Regions from separate parts of the Paenibacillus sp. FSL R5-0470 genome, predicted to be linked through region 2. Evidence: riboswitches for the same ligand, from Rfam matches in the RefSeq annotation. Region 2 holds a riboswitch; each other region holds the start of a gene.

Region 1 (5,357 bases), 130 kb from region 2:
TACTTCTGACGACGGTATCGGTGTTGGTGTTACTTCCGACGACGATGTCGGTGTTGGCGTCACTTCCGACGACGGTGTCGGTGTTGGCGTCACTTCCGACGACGGTGTCGGTGTTGGCGTTACTTCCGGCGACGGTGTCGGCGTTGGTGTCACGGTCGGCGTTGGTGTTGGCGTCACGGTCGGCGTTGGTGTTGGTGTCACGGTCGGCGTTGGTGTTGGCGTCACGGTCGGCGTTGGTGTTGGCGTCACGGTCGGCGTTGGTGTTGGTGTCACGATCGGCGTTGGTGTTGGCGTCACGGTCGGCGTTGGTGTTGGCGTCACGGTCGGCGTTGGTGTTGGCGTCACGGTCGGCGTTGGTGTTGGCGTCACGATCGGCGTTGGTGTTGGTTTTGGTGTGTGTGTTGGCTTTGGTGTGTGCGTTGGCTTCGGTGTCGGTGTTGGCTTTGGTGTGTGCGTTGGCTTCGGTGTCGGTGTTGGCTTTGGTGTGTGTGTCGGCTTCGGTGTCGGTGTTGGCTTTGGTGTGTGTGTTGGCTTCGGTGTCGGTGTCACGCACGGCGTAGGCGTCACGGTCGGCGTCGGTGTTGGTGTCACGGTCGGCGTCGGTGTTGGCGTCACGGTCGGCGTCGGTGTTGGCGTCACGGTCGGCGTTGGTGTTGGCGTCACGGTCGGCGTTGGCGTTGGCGTCACGGTCGGCGTTGGTGTTGGCGTCACGGTCGGCGTCGGTGTTGGTGTTACGGTTGGTGTCGGTGTTGGTGCCACGGTCGGCGTTGGTGTCGGAGGTGGTTCTTCCCCTCCATATGGATACCAATGCATCTGCACCCCACCAGCAAATCCCTTTGCAATCAGCGTCCCATGCAGTTCACCGGAATTATAAGTTACTTTTGCAAGCGGAGCTAGGATAGTTCCTTCTATTGTTAAACTTCCAATGTCAACAGTGCTAGCTTCATAAAAATTAAATAATACCTTGTTAGGGCTACCTCCCCAGATTTGAAAGCTTGGAATGTTAACTGAACTTCCGCTAACGTTAATGATAACTGTGGCGCTATTTGCAATATTAAACTGTAAGCCATTAGCACCAGCGAAATCGGCAGCACTAAGATTAAGAACGTTAAATGGTTCCGGAGCATCAATCGTTATTTTCCCATATTCCTTTTTGAAAGTTCCTATTGTAGCAAGCGAAGAGAATTCATTAGAACGTCCAATAAGAAATTGCTCTTCAGCATCAAAATCAATAGGAGTCCCTTTTCTCGCTGGTTCTTTAAGATCTACACCGTTGCTGGAAAAAACACCACCATAAACGGATGCTCCATGAACAGTCCCATTAGTAAAACTGATGTCATTACCAGCGATAAGAACATCTCCGCCTGGATTATCCTTGGATACGCCGTAATTCTGCAAAGTAATATTACCTTTGGCCGCAAGGCGCCCATGAACCTGATCATTAAATTGTTTGAAATCCCCAAAAATAAAAGTATTAAAATTCCCTGCAATACCTAACACAGGTGTAGGAGTATAGGGAAGCACCTCCCCAGCCGCATTTACCAAATGACCTCCAGAAAGACCACTACCTACTATCAAAATCCCCGCTAATATTAGTGCTAGCAGCGGTTTCATTCTTCTTTTCAAAAAGCACACCTCCTAAATCTATGATTTATATTTAATCAGAATAATTACCAGAAACTCTAAAAGACCTAACAACAAAAAAGACCGCCAAAAAAGAAGTGGAATTCCCTTCTCATGGCAGTCGGACGGTCATAGCGCATTTAAGACACTTTAGACTCCTGGACTTTGCGTCCCACCCTTTCAGGCGGTTTGCTATTATCATGATAATATATGTATTGACTTGCAGATTAGAACTAGCATTTTAAGCATCCTATTAAATAATAGTCTATGACTTTTAATACTTTTGAACTAATAATAGTTTAGCGCTCCATCCCCACAATTGTCAATCAATTCCTTTTGATATTCATACGCGTAAGCAAGCACAAAAAAAGCGCCTAAAGGCGCTTCACACAAAGGTTTTCCTTCAATTTTAAAGTAACTTTATATAGCCTAATATCGCTATCCATAATGGAATACTTAGAATCAAACCAAATACCATTCCACGGCGGAGACTTCCTTCCTCATTCATCCTAATTCTCCCTTTATATAAGTCTGAAGCATTATTTTTTATTATTACAATTTTAATATATTTTATTCTTTCTAATTTAGTTGTGAATTCAATCACATTGGACTAGCTGTTTAGAAATACCATTGATTATTTTTGGAATATCGGGGTAGAATACGAATATACGTTCCCATTAGAGGTGATGATATTCATGAATAGAGCTGAAAGCAGGGACAACATGCTGGTGAAATCTTATTTATTGCTTCCGATGATTTTATCAGCTTTCGAACGGGACTCCGCCATTCTATCTGCACATTTACGAACACCCACCCCCTATCTGGAGGTTCTTGAAACAGCCGCAGCAGTTGCTACAACAGATCTAAGAGATGTTCGTTCAGAGATGAGAAAACGGGGAATCAAGGTTTATGAGCAGAACAAACTTAACACGGGGATAGAAGCCAAATTTATATGTCGTGGATACCATGAACGAATGCTGCTGTTAAACGACATTGTCGCTGCCCAAGCTGCCATTCATATGCGCAGATATCTCGGTCTGGATATTTCATCTTTTAAGAGCTATGAAGAGCAATATCAGATTAAGTGAAGTAGCGAAGAAGTTGCCCCCCCCTCCCCCATTTAATTAGCGAACAAAAAAATAGGCCTTACCATGGGAGTTGGCAAGACCTGAGAGATTTATACCACAAAACACTGGGGGGTGTTTGGTGTCTTCAATATATACCTTGAACCTGAAAATAAGATGATGCTCACATGAAAATTACATTAAAAACTTCAATTCGTCGCTTAGGCTATCCGCTTGGTACTTTTGATTTCCAACCAAAGAGGCCCGCTTCGCCGACAGAGAAAATCGACCGATTGATAGTTAGCCACGAGTGCTTTGAACAAATTGTTTCAAAATGATATAGTGAATTCGTTCTCACAGGATGACTTGATAGCAGGTTGTAAAACATAATAAAGTCGGGACCTGAGTACAGAGCGACAACAGGCGTTTGCCTTTTCGTTGAATATTTTCTGAAGGAGGGTAATAGCCCATGAGTGATGAAATCTGTATACCGCCTGGCATTCAACAGAAGGACACTAGCTTTGGCTACACCTTGTCTATTATTAGTGGTAAATATAAAATGACTATTCTCTACTATCTCTCTGAAAACAAGATCGTGCGGTTCAATGAACTGCAACGGGGTATCGGTACAATACCTTTTAAGACATTAAGCGTTATGTTGAAAGAACTGGAAGCCGACTGTCTCGTCAGGCGCGAGGAATTCCCCCAGATTCCCCCTAAAGTTGAGTATTCCTTGACCGAGAAGGGCCAATCGCTTATTCCGGTGCTGGATATGATGTGCACTTGGGGAGAGAAAAACTTCGTTCCAGCCGCGCAAGAGATAACCATACCTTTTACGATTTAACGACAACTTATGACAAAAGCAGCATTTCCATTAATGAAAATGCTGCTTTTTGCTTCAAATCTAATTACATATTTTCGATAAATTCAACATAGCCTTGCGAACTGATATCCAATTTCTTTAAGTAATCCGTACTTCCTACCGTCTCAGATTCCGTGCCATAAATGGCATAGAAGGAACGATAATCAGCGTTGCAGTACAAAAAAGTCGTGTCAAAGGGAGATAAAATACGGTCAAGCCCGTAGCCGAGTTTACCTTCTTCACTAAAGTCTTTTGCACTTCCTCCGGCAGTTACAGCTAATGCGATTTTTCGATTTCTTAATTTATCACTCTTCGAACCATATGCCCATCCGTAAGTAAATACTTCGTCCAACCACTTTTTAAGCAGAGGTGGACTACTAAACCAGTAGACAGGGAATTGTAAGACGAGCTTATCATGCGCTTCAATCAGTTGTTGTTCCTTTTCCACGTTGATTTTTTCATCGGGATAGGCTTTGTACAGCTCGTGCACCGTATATTTGTCTGGATATTTACGGAGTTCTTCGATCCAGCGTTTATTAACGACGGATGTTTCGATGTTTGGGTGCGTGACGACAATAAGTGTTTTCAATGGTGTATCCTCCATGTTTGAATCAGATTTAGGACTTGAGTATACCTCCCACCATGCCATCGCGTAAGTATGCACTTTTAGTTCACGTACTTACCTAAAGGTAAGCACTGCAACCTGCCTGCACGTATGATTGATGTATAGTCTTCGGGGCGAATCTCGTCTTCGGTGTACACCAAATATCACACAAGAGAGACTGTGTCATTCCGCCATTTTACTTGAGTAAAGGTTAGACGGATGTAACGTTATGTGTATGAACTCTATATCACTGATAAAAAAATTTGCCTGAACGCAAAGAAATACCCCACCATTACTGGCAGGGTACGGTACTTCCGCATAATTTCAACATAATCCATTTGGGATACTCGACTACCACTTAAGGTTGACAGGGTGCGTCTTTGATTATGTATGAAAAAAATCCACCAGCATGAGTACTGGCGGATTTAATAAGGTGCAGCTATATTGGGAGGTTTGAAACTTAAATAAACAAAGTCTTAGAGATGATTACCAACAAGATAAACAGAACCAGAATTGCGGCGGTAGAAGTAAAGCCACCATATCCTCCTGCGAATTCGCCCATTTTAACTCCTCCTTTGTAATTGAATACAATTTAAAATATACAAGCTTTTGTAATGATGACCAGTAGGATAAAGAGCACTAAGATTGCCCCTGTGGATGTAAAGGCTCCACCAACAAAACGTTCAGGTTCACGTTCACGTTCACGTTCACCAACGCCGCAACAACGTTCTCCACGTACTTCGCCCATTTGTCAATTCCTCCTTTTTAATTGGATACAAAACTAAGATATGCGGGATTTGTATCGGTGCTTGGGTAAAAAAGAAACGAAAATAGTAGGCCTGTTGCGGGATCCGACATTTCGTAAAAAACAAAAAAATACCCACCAGCCGAAGCCAGTGGGCGGTTTTTCCCGGTTTTATGATTTTTTTAAATAAGGGCTATAGCCAGCAGAGTGAACAAACTCAAGGTTAAGATGTCATTTGTAGCAAAAGGATTACCAAAAAAAGCTGAAGTGTGCACAGATCCGTTATGTTCCGTTCTTAAGTAAACATTATTTCTGTCCACATTTGTAATTACGCCTACGTGCTGTCTACCATCTTTAGTCAGAATCCGCACTCTTCTATTCATGTAGCGCAAGCAGCTGCAATAAGCATCCATCAGGAAACTCCCCCTCGCTCGTATTACTTTATTTTATGATAAGAGG
Region 2 (5,357 bases):
TGTCATCTCTGAATCCCTGAATGCTTCCTTAAAGGGAGTCATCCAATATCTAAACTCCATACACGACATCGGGCTTCCATTTGCTTCGGTAGTGACCAGTGATGTATATGGACAACCCGAGTTACGCAACGAGGCGTTTCAGCAGCCGTTACCTTTCCTGATTCCTTTTAGTCAGCCGGCCAGCAATATCTCTAGCGAACTTACCTCCACTTATGAAAATCTCAATACTGAAATGAATGGTCTTAAAGAATCGGCTACTTCAGGAATCAGCAATCTTCAGAGTCAGCTCCAATTGATCAGTCAAACCCGTGAACAACAGTTGGAAGCACTTGAGAAAGCCCGACTAGAGGCGCTGGAACAAACGAAGAAAGAAGAAGAACGTTTGGCACTGGAGAAAAAAGAAAAGCAAGAAGCTGAGGACAAAGCGAAAGCTGAAGCTGAGGAGAAAGCAAAAACGGAAGTGACTCCACCGAAAGGTGAAGCTACTCCAGAGAACATAAATAATGAACAGCCTGAAGCCCCAGCCACTAACCCGGTCGTTCCGGAAATTGGTGAAGAGCTAACGATTCCAAAAGATGTACCACAGCAAGCGGTTCCTCAGGAGGCGCCAAAAGCGGAAGATACAACCACTTCCCCACCGGTAGCAACACCAGCCCCTTCGGACCCTCAACAAGTTAAAGGTGGCGAATAATATGCGGATTAAAAAAATGATCAACAATACATTATCGAGCATCATGCTTGTGATATTCATTCTGCTGGTGGTAGCCGTAGTTTTATCAAAGGCCTCCGGCGGTGAACCTGCCTTCTTCGGATACCAGATCAAATCGGTACTCTCAGGTTCGATGGAACCAGGGATTCAAACCGGATCGATTGTCGCTTTAAAACCCGGAGGAGATATGAATCGCTTCAAAAAAGGCGATGTGATCACCTTTAGAAATGAAGAAAATCTGCTCATTACTCACCGTGTTGTAGAAGCAACAATGAACAACGCTACTGGTGAAGCCATGTATCGAACGAAAGGCGATAACAATGATGCGCCTGATATGAACCCTACCAGTTCCACGAATGTTGTAGCTGAGTATACCGGGGTCACCGTACCTTATGTAGGTTACGCTATGAATTTCGCAGTTTCCAAAGCTGGAAGTGTTGTGCTCATGATCGTACCAGGCTTGATGCTCCTGCTCTATGCCCTGTATTCATCATGGAAGGCTGTAGCTGCACTCGAAAAGAAAAATGCTGCTATACTTCCCACCTCTCCACCTCCAACTGAAATACAGTAATCCGTTGATTGTCCGCTTCCGCTTACGAACCGGAAGTTACAATATATAACTTTTATAAAAAAACCACAAAAACCGAGGAGGAATTTTAATTATGGGTATCAAAAAAACATTGGGTCTTGGCGTAGCATCAGCAGCACTGGGTTTATCATTGATTGGTGGAGGAACTTTCGCTTACTTTAGCGACACTGCAACAAGTACCTCTACATTCGCAGCGGGTACACTGGATTTGAACTCTGACCCTTCTGTTATCGTTAATCTGGATAAATTGAAACCAGGTGATACTATCAAAAGAGATTTCAAACTTAATAATGATGGGAACATCGATATCGGCTCTATTGTTCTCAAAACAAAATACTCTGTTAATGACGTAGGTGGTAACAACAACGGTGTTGATTTAGGTAAATTTATTAAAGTTAAGTTCCTGCAAAATAAGGACAAGAGCGGTAACATTATTCCGGATATTGTAGTTTATGAAACAACACTAGCTGATTTGCAAAATTCAACACCTGATCTCGTAGAAAAATTGCCGTTCATAGGCAATGAAGCATCCGGTATTAAAGCAGGTACATCTGATAGCTTCACCGTTAAGTTCGAATTTGTGGATGATGGTAAAGATCAGAACATTTTCCAAAAAGATGTGTTGACACTGACTTGGGATTTCTTTGCTAAACAAGCCAGAGGAACTGACTACTAATCTAATAAGTCTTCCATTCGAAGAGCAGCAGATTCTTATTCCGGAAAACGGATAAGTAGATGCTGCTTTTCTCTTTACAATAAACTTTGTCGAATTTAATGATATTTGCTATACTAATAACAAAAATTACGGAGGGGCGTCAGCATAGTGCCACAAAATATGGGCCAACGTATCCAGCATCTCCGCCTAGAAAAGGGATTGTCCCTATCTGAGCTTGCGGACAGAGCGGATGTTGCTAAGTCGTATCTTAGCAATGTGGAGAGAAACATCCAATCCAATCCTTCAATTCAGTTTATCGAAAAGATCGCCGATGCGCTTCAGGTATCCATCCACGCTTTGCTCTATGGAGAACCTAATGATGCTGAGGAGTCACCTTTAGATTCGGAATGGTTCCGATTGGTGCAGGAAGCTATGGCCTCAGGCATAAGCAAACGCGAATTCAAGGAGTTTCTGGACTACCAGAAATGGCGCCTTGATCAGAAGGATTAATATTCCACCTGACCTGATAAGATCCTCTTCTACTCATACTATTAAACATAAGCGCCTTCACCCTCCTAACATGGACCGCGAAGGCGTTTGAATTCTAGCAGAATATAAGGACCAAGTCTGAATCTTATAGATTCTTATATAAAGAAAAAGAGCACAGCGAGTTATCGCTGTGCTCTTTTGATATCTAATGCTCTGAATGTATTACTGCACGGCTTGCACAGTCTTCTCATGAAAGAAGCGACGAATTTCATCTGCCTTTATGCCAGCCTTCTTAGCTGCTAATAATAAATGGACCCACTCTACGTCTAGATCAATGACCTGCTGTTCTCTGTTGCTTCCCTGGTTGGACTTGTCCAAAAAATCTCCTCCTAAGATTTTAGTCCCCAGGCAATCCGGCTGTCATAGTATTTCTACCTTAGACCCGCGACTTTGTGCCCCTGCCTTTCGGCAGGTTTACCTTTTACTGGACCCTTTACACGAAAGGATCTACTTTGAAATATATGAAAATCGCTAACTGCAATAACATTATACTATACTAAAGTGGAAAAGTGTGTCGATTTCTGATTAGTTTTTCCATTAAAAAACAAAAAATAGAAGCGCTTTTGTGCGATATCTTGTCCTATTAACACGATACTCGTCCCATTCATAAAATTAATTAAGCCAATATAATGATACTTCCTTCCCTATTAGTTAAAAATAAGGATATTAGAATCATTTTAGTGGGCCTTAGGAATGGGTAATGAGAAGAAACAGCGTTCTTTTCATTAGAACAAGCTAACCCATACCATTTTGCGAACGTATTGGACGAAAGAATGAATTGATTACACGTGTGGAAAGTAGCACAATAAGATGAGAAATGAAACCGCAATCATCACAGCTCCAGTAAGCGTTGACACAAAATGTCACGTATGGAGTTCATCCGTTAAGGAGGATGTATTCATGGCAGCCAAAGAGCCCTATAACGAATCCATTTGGAGTAAGTATTACGGACCCAATTTAGGCTACATTCAAGAAAGATATGAACAGTTTGTGAAAGATCCTTCCACCGTAGAGAATAATTATCGCGAGCTTTTTACAAATTCGGGTCCCCCGCCCCTAACACCGGATAGCGAACCGGCTCCACAGCCTCGCATTTCGGGAGACACCGAATGGCTTAGAAAGGCAGTAAGAGCTTCCAAGCTAATCGCTAACATTCGTATATATGGCCATATGGCCGCTGATATTGATCCGCTTGAGCGCGATCACAATCCCATGGCTAAATATCTTGAACTCGAAACCTATGAGCTGACTCGTGAAGATCTGCTCGCACTACCTGCCACGCTCATTTGGGAGAATGCGCCGAATGATGTGCATACCGGATGGGATGCAGTTCAGCGTATGCGTCAGGCTTACACCAAGACAATCGCCTATGAATTCGGGCATGTGCATGAAGAACAAGAACTGAAATGGTTGAACAGACAGGCAGAATCCACAAGCTCACCAGCGCCTTTAAATAATGCAGAACGTAAAGAGCTGCTAAACCGCCTGATCCAAGTAGAGCAATTCGAAACCTTCCTCCACAAAACCTTTGTGGGTCAGAAGCGGTTCAGCTTGGAAGGCAATGACGCTCTCGTACCGATGCTGGATGAAATCGTACGCGCTGCTGCGCATGACGGCGCAGAGCATATTCTGATGGGCATGGCGCATCGTGGTCGCCTCAACGTTCTTGCACATATTTTGGGCAAACCTTATGACATTATATTTTCAGAGTTTCATCATTCTCCGAACAAGGAGCTTTTCCCTTCCGAAGGCTCTACAGGCATTAACTATGGCTGGACGGGTGATGTGAAATACCATCTGGGTGCAGATCGCGCTGTCCGTGAAGGAGAAACCGTACGCACAAGAATAACACTAGCGAATAACCCAAGTCACTTGGAATTCGTCAATCCTGTCGTGGAAGGCTTCACTCGTGCTGCTCAAGAAGATCGGAGCACAGCCGGATTGCCGAAGATTGATACCAGTAAAGCTATGGCGGTACTGATGCATGGCGATGCTGCTTTTCCAGGTGAAGGGATTGTTGCAGAAACACTTAATATTGGCAAACTTCAAGGTTATCAGAATGGCGGGACGATCCATATCATTGTTAATAACCGGATCGGCTTTACGACAGAAAGCGAAGACTCCCGTTCAACGCATTATGCGAGTGACATCGCCAAAGGATATGAAATTCCAATTATCCATGTCAATGCTGATGATCCTGAGGCCTGTATATCAGCCGTTCGTTTAGCTAGTGCATATCGCAATCAATTCAAAAAGGATTTCGTTATTGATCTCATCGGCTATCGTCGTCATGGACATAACGAAATGGATGATCCTGAAACTACACAACCTATCGTGTACGGTAAGGTACGCAATCATCCAACCGTTTACAAGGTGTATGCGGAGCGGCTACAGCGTGAAAAAATTCTTACAGCTGAAGATGTACAAAAGATGCACGTTGAAACAGAAGGCGTATTGCAACGTGCGTACGATAGTATGAAGGAAGGCAATCACAAGAAAAAAGAACCAAAGGCCTTCATTCCTCTTCATACAGATCGCTCAGCGGCAGGCACTACAGCCGTACCGATCTCCAGTCTGCAAGAGATTAATCGTGAGCTACTGAGCGTACCTGATGGATTCCAAGTCTATCCGAAACTGGAGCGAATTCTGCAGCGTCGCAAGGACGCACTGAATGAGGGTGAAAAGGTCGACTGGGCACTCGCTGAGTCCCTCGCCTTCGCAACCATCCTGAAGGATGGAACGCCAATTCGACTTAGCGGTCAGGATGCACAGCGCGGGACCTTCGCACACCGCCATCTGGTGCTGCACGACAGTAAGACAGGAGAATTATTCTCTCCGCTTCATCAGCTAAGTAA
Region 3 (5,357 bases), 300 kb from region 2:
TTCCGGACAACGCTTGCCCCCTACGTATTACCGCGGCTGCTGGCACGTAGTTAGCCGGGGCTTTCTTCTCAGGTACCGTCACTCCGATAGCAGTTACTCTACCGGACGTTCTTCCCTGGCAACAGAGCTTTACGATCCGAAAACCTTCATCACTCACGCGGCGTTGCTCCGTCAGACTTTCGTCCATTGCGGAAGATTCCCTACTGCTGCCTCCCGTAGGAGTCTGGGCCGTGTCTCAGTCCCAGTGTGGCCGTTCACCCTCTCAGGTCGGCTACGCATCGTCGCCTTGGTGGGCCATTACCCCACCAACTAGCTAATGCGCCGCAGGCCCATCCCTCAGTGACAGATTGCTCCGTCTTTCATTCTTTCTTCAGGAGAAAAAAGAAATTATCCGGTATTAGCTACCGTTTCCGGTAGTTATCCCAGTCTAAGGGGCAGGTTGCCTACGTGTTACTCACCCGTCCGCCGCTAAGTTATTTTGAAAGCAAGCTTTCAAAATAACTCCGCTCGACTTGCATGTATTAGGCACGCCGCCAGCGTTCGTCCTGAGCCAGGATCAAACTCTCCAATTAGTATTGAAAAGAGCGATATGCTCATTTTGAAACATCTGACGAGAAAATTAATTCTCTAATTTCGGATTTCACTTTCGTGATTTCCTACTCACTCGTTGTTCAGTTTTCAAAGATCAAGTTCTCGTTGGCGCCGTTTAATGTCTCAGCAGCAACTCTTATAATATATCATGTTGTTCTCAGTAATGCAAGCTTTATTTTTCGAAAGCCGTTTATATAACTCTCTCAAATATTGCCTGTACGCTGTCTAACAACGCTTAACTATAATAACCTATCTATTCATAGAAAAGCAACCCCTAATAGAAAAATAAACAACTAGCTTAATAATTAAGCTGGTTGTTTATTTAATAGAGTTATGAATCTAGCGATGCAAATTAATAGTATTTTGCTGCAGTATACTTACTTGAAGCCTTAATAAAATCCGTATTCTTCTTACTCTTCGCTGACGATGCATCTACCGTTGTATCAATAGTAACCCATTTCCCATCCATCAACACTTCATTCCATGCATGGTATTGCGTAACGTAGCTAGTATTCCCCATCACCAATTTAGCAGGCACATCTACACTACGCAGCATTGCGGCAAAAAGAGAAGCATAGTCATAGCAGATTCCTTTTTTAGTATTCAAAGTGTTGTTAATGTTCGGAATGTAATCTGTTGTTACGTTATTAGCAAGAGAATAATCGTATTGTACATTAGCAACTACATAGTTATAGATTGCCTTAACTTTCTCTTCATCTGTTGTTTTGCCTTTTGTAAGCTCTTTTGCCTTAAGGATCGCTTTATCAGAAGAACTCCATTTCACATTCTGTACGGAGCCCAAATATACGGAATTCGAGTCACTCATGGTTACGTCTACTACTTCGGAATATAACGCTTTGTATTTATTGCCGGTTGTGTTCTCAAGAACAGAAACCTTATAAGTACCATTACCTTGTTGTAAAGGGAAGTCCTCAGCTTGTCCAGAAGCATATAAGTTATATGTATAGCTGCTGTTGTCTTTAGTGATCATGAGTTTGATTCTTTTATCTTTCGGAATATCATAGTTAATTCCAATAACACCTTGAGCCACTTTCGATGTAATCAACCAGCTTGCATCTACACTTGCGGCTTGAGCTGTGCTTACCGGAACCGCAGTAATCAGTACGAACAGCGCCACCATCATAAAATAAACCTTTTTCACGGATAAAACCCCTTTCGGTAGCTGGCTGCCATCCTTTCGGGAAGGCCCTTTAGCTTTGCGTCCCTACCTTTCGATAGGTTTGCCGTTATCGTATAAGCTCTATCTGTTCTAATTTCACTAGACAAATTAACAGAATCAGTCCAAGTAGAAATATGAATCTAAGATTCTTATATATTTTATAAAAACAAAAAAAGCCTCTTCATTCGGTAACTGGCTGCCATCCTTACGGGAAGGCCCTTTAGCTTTGCGTCCCTACCTTTCGATAGGTTTGCCGTTTATCGTGTTTAGCTTTTATAGTCTTATACTACCATATTTATCCTCGTAAACAAGAACAAAATTGCTAGATTTACTATTATTTTATAGTTATTTCTCTGTATTTGAGTTTTCTTGTTATTTCTCGTCAACGATTAGGAAAGCTTGGCATGAACAATCAAACGATGTGTAGGATCTACTAGTGGGTCACACGTAATTAGAGTAAGAATTTTATCTTTGTTATTCCCGTCTAGAACAGACACATCACTAGGAAGTACAACAGAAATATCATAAACCTCGTAATTATAAGTCTGATCGCTAGTCTTCACCGTAATCGTATCCCCAATCACAACCTCATTCAATCTGTTAAACAATCTGCCCGTAGTTCTAGCTCTATGTGCAGCTATTGCGGCGTTCCCTATTTCTCCTATTGGAGTTGTTTCTTTCATATGGGCCGCGGCATGCTTCATATTCGCTTTAGTAGCCCCTTCTAATACAGGCAGCTTCAGATCGATCTTATCAATCTCAATTAATGCGATAACTTTGCCACCCACTTCAATTTCCGGTTCCGGCTTTTCTGTTTCTTGCGGCTGTGCTTGTGCATCTAGAGCTGATTCCTCCGCTAGTAGCTGAGTGACCTCGGCATATCTGCTCTTCAGATCAGGTGGTTGAGTACTTACACTGGTGCTCAGTTCAGCCGATTCTAATAGCTTATCCTGCTGCCAGTCGTTATACCATTCGTTAGCTTTTGGATAGAGCATGATAAGGATCCCCGCCAGTATGAGCACATACGAGAATTTACGCATGATTTTCACCTCCGTAGATTGGTTCTACTGAACTTTAGAATACCCATTTACGACTTCCGAAGAAGTTAATGATCACCGTCACAAACGTTACTAATACCTTAGAGATCAACACTTGAATGCCTACTTTGTCAGTCAACAGATGCATTAGCAACAGCGATATTCCGAGTACTACCAGATTCAGTACGATAAACTTCAGCAACTGCGTCTTATCAAAACCCTCTTTATTGCCACGGTCACGATCCTTGAAGGTTACTTTTTTATTCAAAATAAAGCTGTTCGCTGTCCCTGCACTATAAGAAATCACCTGTGCCAACGCATATACCATCCCAAGTGAGTTCAGTAATGTGAAGATTACGAAATCAATGAGGGTATTTACCAAACCTACAGCATTAAATTTGAGAAACTGTATGAAAGCAGTTCGAAAGTTCTTATCTGACATCTTTGTAATCCTTCCGGCGATCCACTTCTTCTTCGTTACGATATCCTATGGTCTCACTGACAATATACAACGGTCTATCCTTAGACTCGTCATAAATCCGTCCAATATACTCACCGATTACACCTAACAGCATCAGAACGATACCGTTAAAGAGCAAATTGACCCCTACAATTGAAGCCCAACCTGGAACCGTCCATGAGGTGAAAAAAATTCTTTGAAACAATACGAAGAATAAATAGAGAAAGCTCGAAAAGGAAAGAAAGAATCCGACATACGTAGCAATCTTAAGTGGCTTATGCGAAAAGGAAGTGATCCCATCCAGCGCAAAACGAATCATTTTCTTAAGAGGATACTTAGTTTCTCCTGCAAATCGTTCTTCCCGCTCATATTCCACCATCGTCTGCTTGAAGCCGACCCAGCTCACTAAACCTCTGACATACCGATTTTTTTCCTTGAGACCTCGCAAGACATCACATACCTTACGATCAATAAGACGGAAATCACCTGTGTCCGTAGGAATGTCTACACTTGTCATGCTGCTGAGTAATCGATAAAAGATCTTAGCCGTTACCTTTTTGAACATCGTTTCTCCACGGCGCTTCAGCCGCTTCGCATACACAACGTCATAACCCTCTTTCCACTTCTCGATCATTTGCAAAATGACCTCCGGTGGATCTTGAAGGTCAGCATCAATAACAACAACCGCTTGACCTTCGGCATAGTCCATGCCAGCTGTAATTGCTACCTGATGTCCGAAATTACGCGAGAAGTCAATTAGCTTGACGCATTCATCCCGATCACTGATCTCCCGAATCATCTGGGCCGAACGATCACGACTTCCGTCATTTACGAAGACTAGCTCATAAGTATCGCCGCATTCGTCCATTACTTTTTTCAAACGTTCATAAGTAACGCTAATTACTTGCTCCTCATTGAACATGGGTACAATTACACTATATCTGGCTTTCACCTTTATTCCTCCTAAAAGCTTTATGGAGCGTTACATCTTTCTGTACTTCATAATAACGCTGTAAGCATAAACTTATTATTATAGATATTATAAAAAATCTTAGAAAACCCAAGATGGGAACCAACGCAGCATACCCTTCACATAATCTCCGCTTACCTGCATCCCTGACAGGACAGGGTAGAACGCGACAAAGAGCAGTAAAGCAACAGCCACATAGACATAACTAACATAACGAGCCTCAGGATATTTACTATCTAGCAACTTCATTATATATACAATACCAAGAATCATAAAAGGCACCATAGCAAAATAATGGTAGATAAAGGTTTCCCTTGGGACAAGCATCCACGGAACATATTGTGAGAAAAAGGCGATCCAGATCATATAAAGGGTCTTATCTTTGCGTTTCAGTGTAATCCACAGCGTTGCCAGCATTGCGAAAATACCCGTCCACCAGATAAGCGGATTCCCCATAGTCACTATACTGCTGACCTGACCTTGCGGCAAACCCTCACTGCCACTGAAGAACCAGACGGGTCTCTTCATAAACGGCCATTGCCACCAGGAGGACGCAAAAGGATGTGTAGCTACAAGCTGACTGTGATAGTTGTACATGTTCTTTTGGGAATCAATCAAGCCTTTTATAGTAAAGCCCTCTGCGGATGCAGATAAACCCGGAACAAAAGATAAACTATAAATAATGACCGGTATGATTACGAAGAATGCAACACAACTAGCTAGCGTAATAATGGTATTCTTCCAGAACGAATTTACGGCTTCGCGACAGGTACCCAGCAGTTCCTTGTCTTTGATCTTCCCTTCCGCGAGCAACCGTCCCGATGCTTTATATTCTCTGTAGCGCTCGAAGAGCGAGATAGCTAGCATAATGGCCAGCCCAGCTCCTCCGTACAGTACAATCCACTTGGAGGCGACACCAATTCCGAAGAATAAACCGGACCAGAATAACGGAATTAGTGTTTTTCTTAAGGGCTGCCTGAAGAAATTCATAGTGTAATATCGCTGCATGAAATAAAACATTAACATGATGAAGAATACTCCGTATACATCGATCGTAGAGATTCTTGTTTGTGTGAAATGCATGAAATCCAGTGCGAACAATCCAGCTGCAAGTGCTGC
Region 4 (5,357 bases), 2.0 Mb from region 2:
CAAAAGGCCACCATTCCAATACTATAGTGGATGAAAAAATTCATCATGAACGCCATAGCTATCGATAGCATTGCGTATAGTAAATTTGCGGGTAAAACATCAATATGAAAAATAAACAAGAAGATCATAAAGCAGGGTATAAATTCAAATAGAAGCCCAAGTACCCTATGCCCTGCCTTCTGTGACAATGCATAGAACATATGATTCATTGGTCTTAAAGAGAACGTAATGAATTTCCCTGTGCGAATGAGCATTTGTAAATTCCAATCGGCAAAATCCATGGTCAAGTAGTTGATCAACATCGTGGCGCAAAAATAAGAGAGCATCTGAGAGAGCGACATCCCGTTAATAGAGGATTCCCCGCTATAAACAGCGCTCCATATATAATACTGCACTAAAAAATATACCGGGCCTACAAAAATAGAAACCATCGAATGCGTTCTGTACGCACTCCATTCCTTATAAGTAACAAAAGCAACCGCTCTCATCACGCGAAAGCGGTGCTTTATCTTCTCAAACATAAGTCACATCCTGCCTATCTTTGATATCTCACTACAACTAACCTTTTTCTTATTCGAGTCCAGACCAGATCACATTGTTTGTGCCGAAAATAGCTCTACCGTCCCATATATGGTTATGAAAAGGGATATACCAAACGGCAACCAGCTTTTCTACCGGGTCAATGACCAAAGAACAAGATCCCCATCCTTCGTGAAAAAAAGTGCCTTCAGAATAAGATGTACTTTCATTATATCGAAGGTCTGGCCCAAGACCGTATGGTCTATCCGCTCCTCCATCTCCCCATGCGTAGTTTGGAAGTTTTTCAGAATTGAACCGCTTGGTCATTCTCTGAACAGCCATCCGACTTAAGATATGACCACCTTCGTATTCCCCATGGTTAAGCAGCATAATTCCGAACTTTTGTAGATCATTAACGGTTGAATACATTCCCCCACCCGTTCCGGGAGTCTTGATTTCTTCCTCAGGCCTTTGTTCTTCATCCGTAATTTCCCCGTTTTGCAGCTTCTGAAGATATTCCTTGGCTTCTTGCGAACGAATAGCGATCCTACCAGCTTTCTCAGGCGGAATATCAAAGAAAGTATCTGTCATGCCTAACGGTTTTACAATGTTGTCCATTATGTAATCTTCTGCAAAAACATCTGTTATTTTCTCAATAATTGCACCAAGAACCACGTATCCGAACGAGGAATACATCCATTGAGTCCCTACCGGAAAACGTATACCATAGGAAAGTCCAGCTTTAATCCAATTTTCTTTTCCAAGCTCTGATTCATAAATATACCACCATGCACTTTTATAGTAGGTATCACTTATAGTGCCATGATCAGGTGCGATGCCGGAGGTATGAGTCAGTAAATGAGCAATTGTAATCGGCTTAAAAGGATCGGCATCAAATTCCGGAAGAATAGAACTAACTGGTTGTCCCATAAAAATTTTGCCATCATCTGCCAGCTGCCAGATCGCTGTTGCCGTAAACAGCTTGGTAATAGAAGCGATTCGAAAAATTGTATCCGTTGTTAATTCTTGGTCGCTATCTTCTTCGTAACTGAAGCGTCCCCCCGCTCCATTAGCAAATATTTTTCCATAACGACTAAGAGAATAAATATAGCCATCTGCTACTTTCTTATTACAGAGATCCTCATAAAAATGATTAAGCGCCTCTAATCGGTCCTCCCTGTAATTCGCTTCATTCAGCTTGCTTAGCTCTGTGGATGATAACATTATTCGCACTCCCCCTATCATTCATTAAAAAGAATAGTAATTCTCAAAAATGTAAATTTACACCTAACTCATAATACCTTTTCAATATAATAGTTACAATATGATACTTCATACACTATTAAATTAATTCAGATTATTAATCACATAAATAGCATGTACTAAAATCCTAATAATTGGTAGGTCAATTTTATATTTATTTATTCTTTACATATCTCACTTCCTGTTGGCTGCTGTCATGAATGGAGCAAAAAGCGCTGTTCTACTGAACAGCGCTTTTTACTCCATATGAAATCGACCTTATTATTCTAGTTCGGCGGGCTTAACAATGGTTGTACCTTTGTTATTCTTGGAATACTTAGCTTCGATTTTCGTGTTGTATGTATCCTTTTCTCCATCACTTATCAGCACATAACTCAGATCGACTGTCAGCTTTTCCGTCTGCCAGGTCTTAGTATTGACGAATAATTTCCACGTTACGCTTTTGGGTTGAACTGTCTCACCATCCCAGAGGTTCTCCTGGTCATAGAGTTTGATTATTCCCATAGCTGCTGTCGGATCGGTTACCGTGAACTGCAGGACGGTCTGAGCACCGACAGTGCTGACTTTCATAGATTTTTTATAATTTTTTACCGAATCAAGCATGGAAACAGGATCGTATTGACCTTTAGAATAAAAAGAATCCCACTCCATCTTCTCCAGTCCAATCCAATACTGCGCATCAGGATCGATTGGCTCACCGTCATCGTCGTAACCTTCATCTTCAGATTCATCGATCAGTTCACTTCCGTCTACAAGATAGTAAAACTCCTTGTCATTGGCATATAGACTGTACGATGTTTCTAAAAGACTACTATCAACGGTGCCAGCTGCAGCAAAATTCGGCAGTCGATTAATATCCAGCTTCAGTGTGTTAGTGTTGCTGATACGTACCCCACCGCTCTGAATATCCTGTTTTTTGATCACATCTAAGTGAAAATTCTTTATTGCTTTAGAGGCTGCCGTTACTTTGCTAATCATTTGATCCGCGGTTACTGCTGTTGTGGTAGCGGCAGACACGACTTCAGGATTAGACATCCATCCGATCGTTCCGGACAGCAATAAAGCACCTACTGCCAAACTAGTGCCTATTGTTTTGAAAAAACTGTTCATGTACTTCCCCTTTCGGCCCCTTGCGATAATGTAACGCCGTATAGGTCGAAATAATAAAAGAGCTCAAAATTGACTACATATTCTTAGAGCTATCCTTTATGCTTCATAAGACATCCCTATGGCGGCCTGGCGATCATTTCCTTCTGTAGAAAGGCTTTAGACCCATGGCTTTGTGTCATCATCTTTCGATGATTTTACCTTTAACGCGGACATTCAATTAGTTTTAATTAGCTTACGGACGCATGTCCCACCGCTAATTTTATCATGGTTATAATTACCTGTAAACGACTTATCTTCCATTCGAATTCGCTATGATACTCAGAAGAAATACTACAATCAAAATGAAAAATGAACGATTACATACGCTTATAAGTCTTATTAATGAGAACAGCAAAGACAGGGGGTGCAGCAAAATGAGTGACCGGGAAATTTTCGAGCTCTATAAAGAACAAGTATATTATTTTTGTTACTACTTAATGAAAAATCAGGCAGATGCGGAGGATATTTCCCAAGAGGTATTTGTAAAAGTTATCTTAGCGGATAAGTCGAAGGTAAGAAACTTGAAAGCTTGGATTTTACGAATTGCTTCGAATGAGTGCAACAGTGTGATCAAAAGGCGTAAGACGGGGTGGATGAAAGAAGTACGTAATTATTTACTATCCAGGTCTGAGGAATCAAACCCTGTAGAAAAACGTTTGGATCGACAGGAAACTAAAAAAGAATTACAAGGGTTATACAGTCAGCTTTCCGACAAAATCAGAATGGTAATAGTCCTTCGTTTTATAAACGAATTGACTGTACCCGAGATCTCTAAAGTTATGAGCATACCCGAAGGAACTGTAAAATCCAGACTGAACAAGGGACTTAAAATACTAAATAGAATGGGTGGAACCCAACTAAAGGAGCTGAATAGTAATGAGTCTCTATATTGAAAAAGATAAACATATTCCCCGACCGGATTATGATTTGATGTGGACTGCCATAGAACAAGAAGCATATACACGTCAAAGAAATCTGCATTCCTCCCAGAATACTCCTAGGTCTAATAAAAAGGTTATTCCTATCAGTATTGTCTTCTCTTGCCTCTTACTTGTAGCCATTCCTGTATTCGCTAGTATGACGATTAATTGGGATAAAATTGGTGGTCGAAGTGTGAGCAATGCATTAAATAATGGCATCGGTCAACAGTATAATCTTCAAGCTTCCAGTTCAGGAGTAACAATGAATTTGAACGGTGTTGTAACTGACGGAGAAAAAATGAAAATGCTGTTATCACTTGATACTAAATCTGATCTATCCCAATATACTGGATTTGCTACAGAAGAAAACACTATGACTAGTGAATCCGGTGCCAAGGCAAAGGTATACGGTTATTTAGAATACGATCCTGAAAGCCAGAAACTCATTGGAGTATATGAGACACCTGATACATTAAAGGATGATAAAAAGGACTACAGGTTTGAAGCACGGAATCTCATTTTTTACAGTGATCGGAATATTCCCTTACAATCTAATCATCAAGCAGGAGATACAATTGATACGGGAGTTAAGCAATACCCAAGCATTCAAATCGAATCCGTTCGACAAGTTTCCAATCAAACCATTATCCGTTACAAAGTCGCTGCATCACCAGCTGACTTAGGACGGGGAAACCCACATTTGGTAGTTAGTACTGCTGGTCAAGAGAATGAGGCAATTCCAACCATCATGCCTAACGAAGGATCGGATTTATTTATTGAACAGGTTTTCAATATAACTGAATCAGATTGGAAGGAAGCTAGTCTTCATTTTAGTTACATTGAAGAAGCGAAACGTATTTCAGGTACATGGAAGTTCGATTTTAAAGCAGATGGACAAAAAGCAAGTGAGGCGATTTACACTAAGAAACTGTATAACAGTCCTGAATTTCAAGAAAAGACCGGTATAACCTTAGATCAGCTAGTGGTTACCCCTTTGGATATCCAAATTCTAATAGCTGAAAATGATTCGCTTAAAAAAGGAATTGTCCACTATAATACCGCTCAGTTGGTTATAGGTGATAAAACAATCACTGGGGGTTGGAATTTGAAAGGAGATCATTCCGAAAGCTACCAGCATTTATTTCAATTTGAATCTCCGGAATGGTATAACAACTGGTCCGATGTTCCAATGAAACTTATATTAAAGGATGCTGTCATTGAGAAACGTGATACCAGTAAGAATTGGATCACAATAAACAAACCTAAAGAAGAAAAACAGTTCACTTCACTTGATGTCGATGGATTAGACATTGAATTCACGTACTATACTGAAGGCGAAAATTTGATTGTTGAATCATCATCCAAATCTCCTCACTTCAAAAGCGTTAACCAAACTACGTTACGGATTAATGGCAAAGAAGTGGTGCCTGAAATTACACCTAAGGGCATGATATCTACAGGAACTAATATTGATAGCTACAAAGATATTCCTTTCGACGAAAAAAT

What was found. A riboswitch is a leader RNA that binds a small molecule or an ion and turns the genes downstream of it on or off. The one in region 2 is predicted to bind cyclic di-GMP.
Region 1: another riboswitch for cyclic di-GMP. It lies ahead of MKY99_RS02470 (collagen-binding domain-containing protein); the one in region 2 lies ahead of MKY99_RS01865 (anti-repressor SinI family protein).
Region 3: another riboswitch for cyclic di-GMP. It lies ahead of MKY99_RS03230 (transglutaminase-like domain-containing protein); the one in region 2 lies ahead of MKY99_RS01865 (anti-repressor SinI family protein).
Region 4: another riboswitch for cyclic di-GMP. It lies ahead of MKY99_RS10245 (DUF6612 family protein); the one in region 2 lies ahead of MKY99_RS01865 (anti-repressor SinI family protein).

What each region holds. Positions count from the first base shown of each region.
Region 1 covers NZ_CP150238.1:554,636-559,992, reverse strand. Annotated here, with positions in the region: gene MKY99_RS02470 (collagen-binding domain-containing protein) at 1-1,626, opposite strand, end outside; cyclic di-GMP riboswitch class I at 1,737-1,827, opposite strand; gene MKY99_RS02465 (hypothetical protein) at 2,319-2,711, shown strand; gene MKY99_RS02460 (helix-turn-helix domain-containing protein) at 3,157-3,531, shown strand; gene MKY99_RS02455 (NAD(P)H-dependent oxidoreductase) at 3,596-4,138, opposite strand; gene MKY99_RS02450 (sporulation protein YjcZ) at 4,614-4,715, opposite strand; gene MKY99_RS02445 (hypothetical protein) at 4,746-4,901, opposite strand; gene MKY99_RS02440 (hypothetical protein) at 5,081-5,311, opposite strand.
Region 2 covers NZ_CP150238.1:422,980-428,336, reverse strand. Annotated here, with positions in the region: gene MKY99_RS01885 (hypothetical protein) at 1-691, shown strand, start outside; gene MKY99_RS01880 (signal peptidase I) at 693-1,280, shown strand; gene MKY99_RS01875 (TasA family protein) at 1,372-1,974, shown strand; gene MKY99_RS01870 (helix-turn-helix domain-containing protein) at 2,134-2,463, shown strand; gene MKY99_RS01865 (anti-repressor SinI family protein) at 2,665-2,820, opposite strand; cyclic di-GMP riboswitch class I at 2,847-2,931, opposite strand; gene MKY99_RS01860 (2-oxoglutarate dehydrogenase E1 component) at 3,403-5,357, shown strand, end outside.
Region 3 covers NZ_CP150238.1:719,063-724,419, reverse strand. Annotated here, with positions in the region: rRNA gene MKY99_RS03235 (16S ribosomal RNA) at 1-572, opposite strand, end outside; gene MKY99_RS03230 (transglutaminase-like domain-containing protein) at 944-1,753, opposite strand; cyclic di-GMP riboswitch class I at 1,767-1,847, opposite strand; cyclic di-GMP riboswitch class I at 1,956-2,036, opposite strand; gene MKY99_RS03225 (class D sortase) at 2,161-2,811, opposite strand; gene MKY99_RS03220 (GtrA family protein) at 2,846-3,250, opposite strand; gene MKY99_RS03215 (glycosyltransferase family 2 protein) at 3,240-4,220, opposite strand; gene MKY99_RS03210 (phospholipid carrier-dependent glycosyltransferase) at 4,320-5,357, opposite strand, start outside.
Region 4 covers NZ_CP150238.1:2,390,404-2,395,760, reverse strand. Annotated here, with positions in the region: gene MKY99_RS10255 (ABC-2 family transporter protein) at 1-521, opposite strand, end outside; gene MKY99_RS10250 (serine hydrolase domain-containing protein) at 571-1,743, opposite strand; gene MKY99_RS10245 (DUF6612 family protein) at 2,044-2,892, opposite strand; cyclic di-GMP riboswitch class I at 3,010-3,101, opposite strand; gene MKY99_RS10240 (RNA polymerase sigma factor) at 3,306-3,824, shown strand; gene MKY99_RS10235 (DUF4179 domain-containing protein) at 3,808-5,357, shown strand, end outside.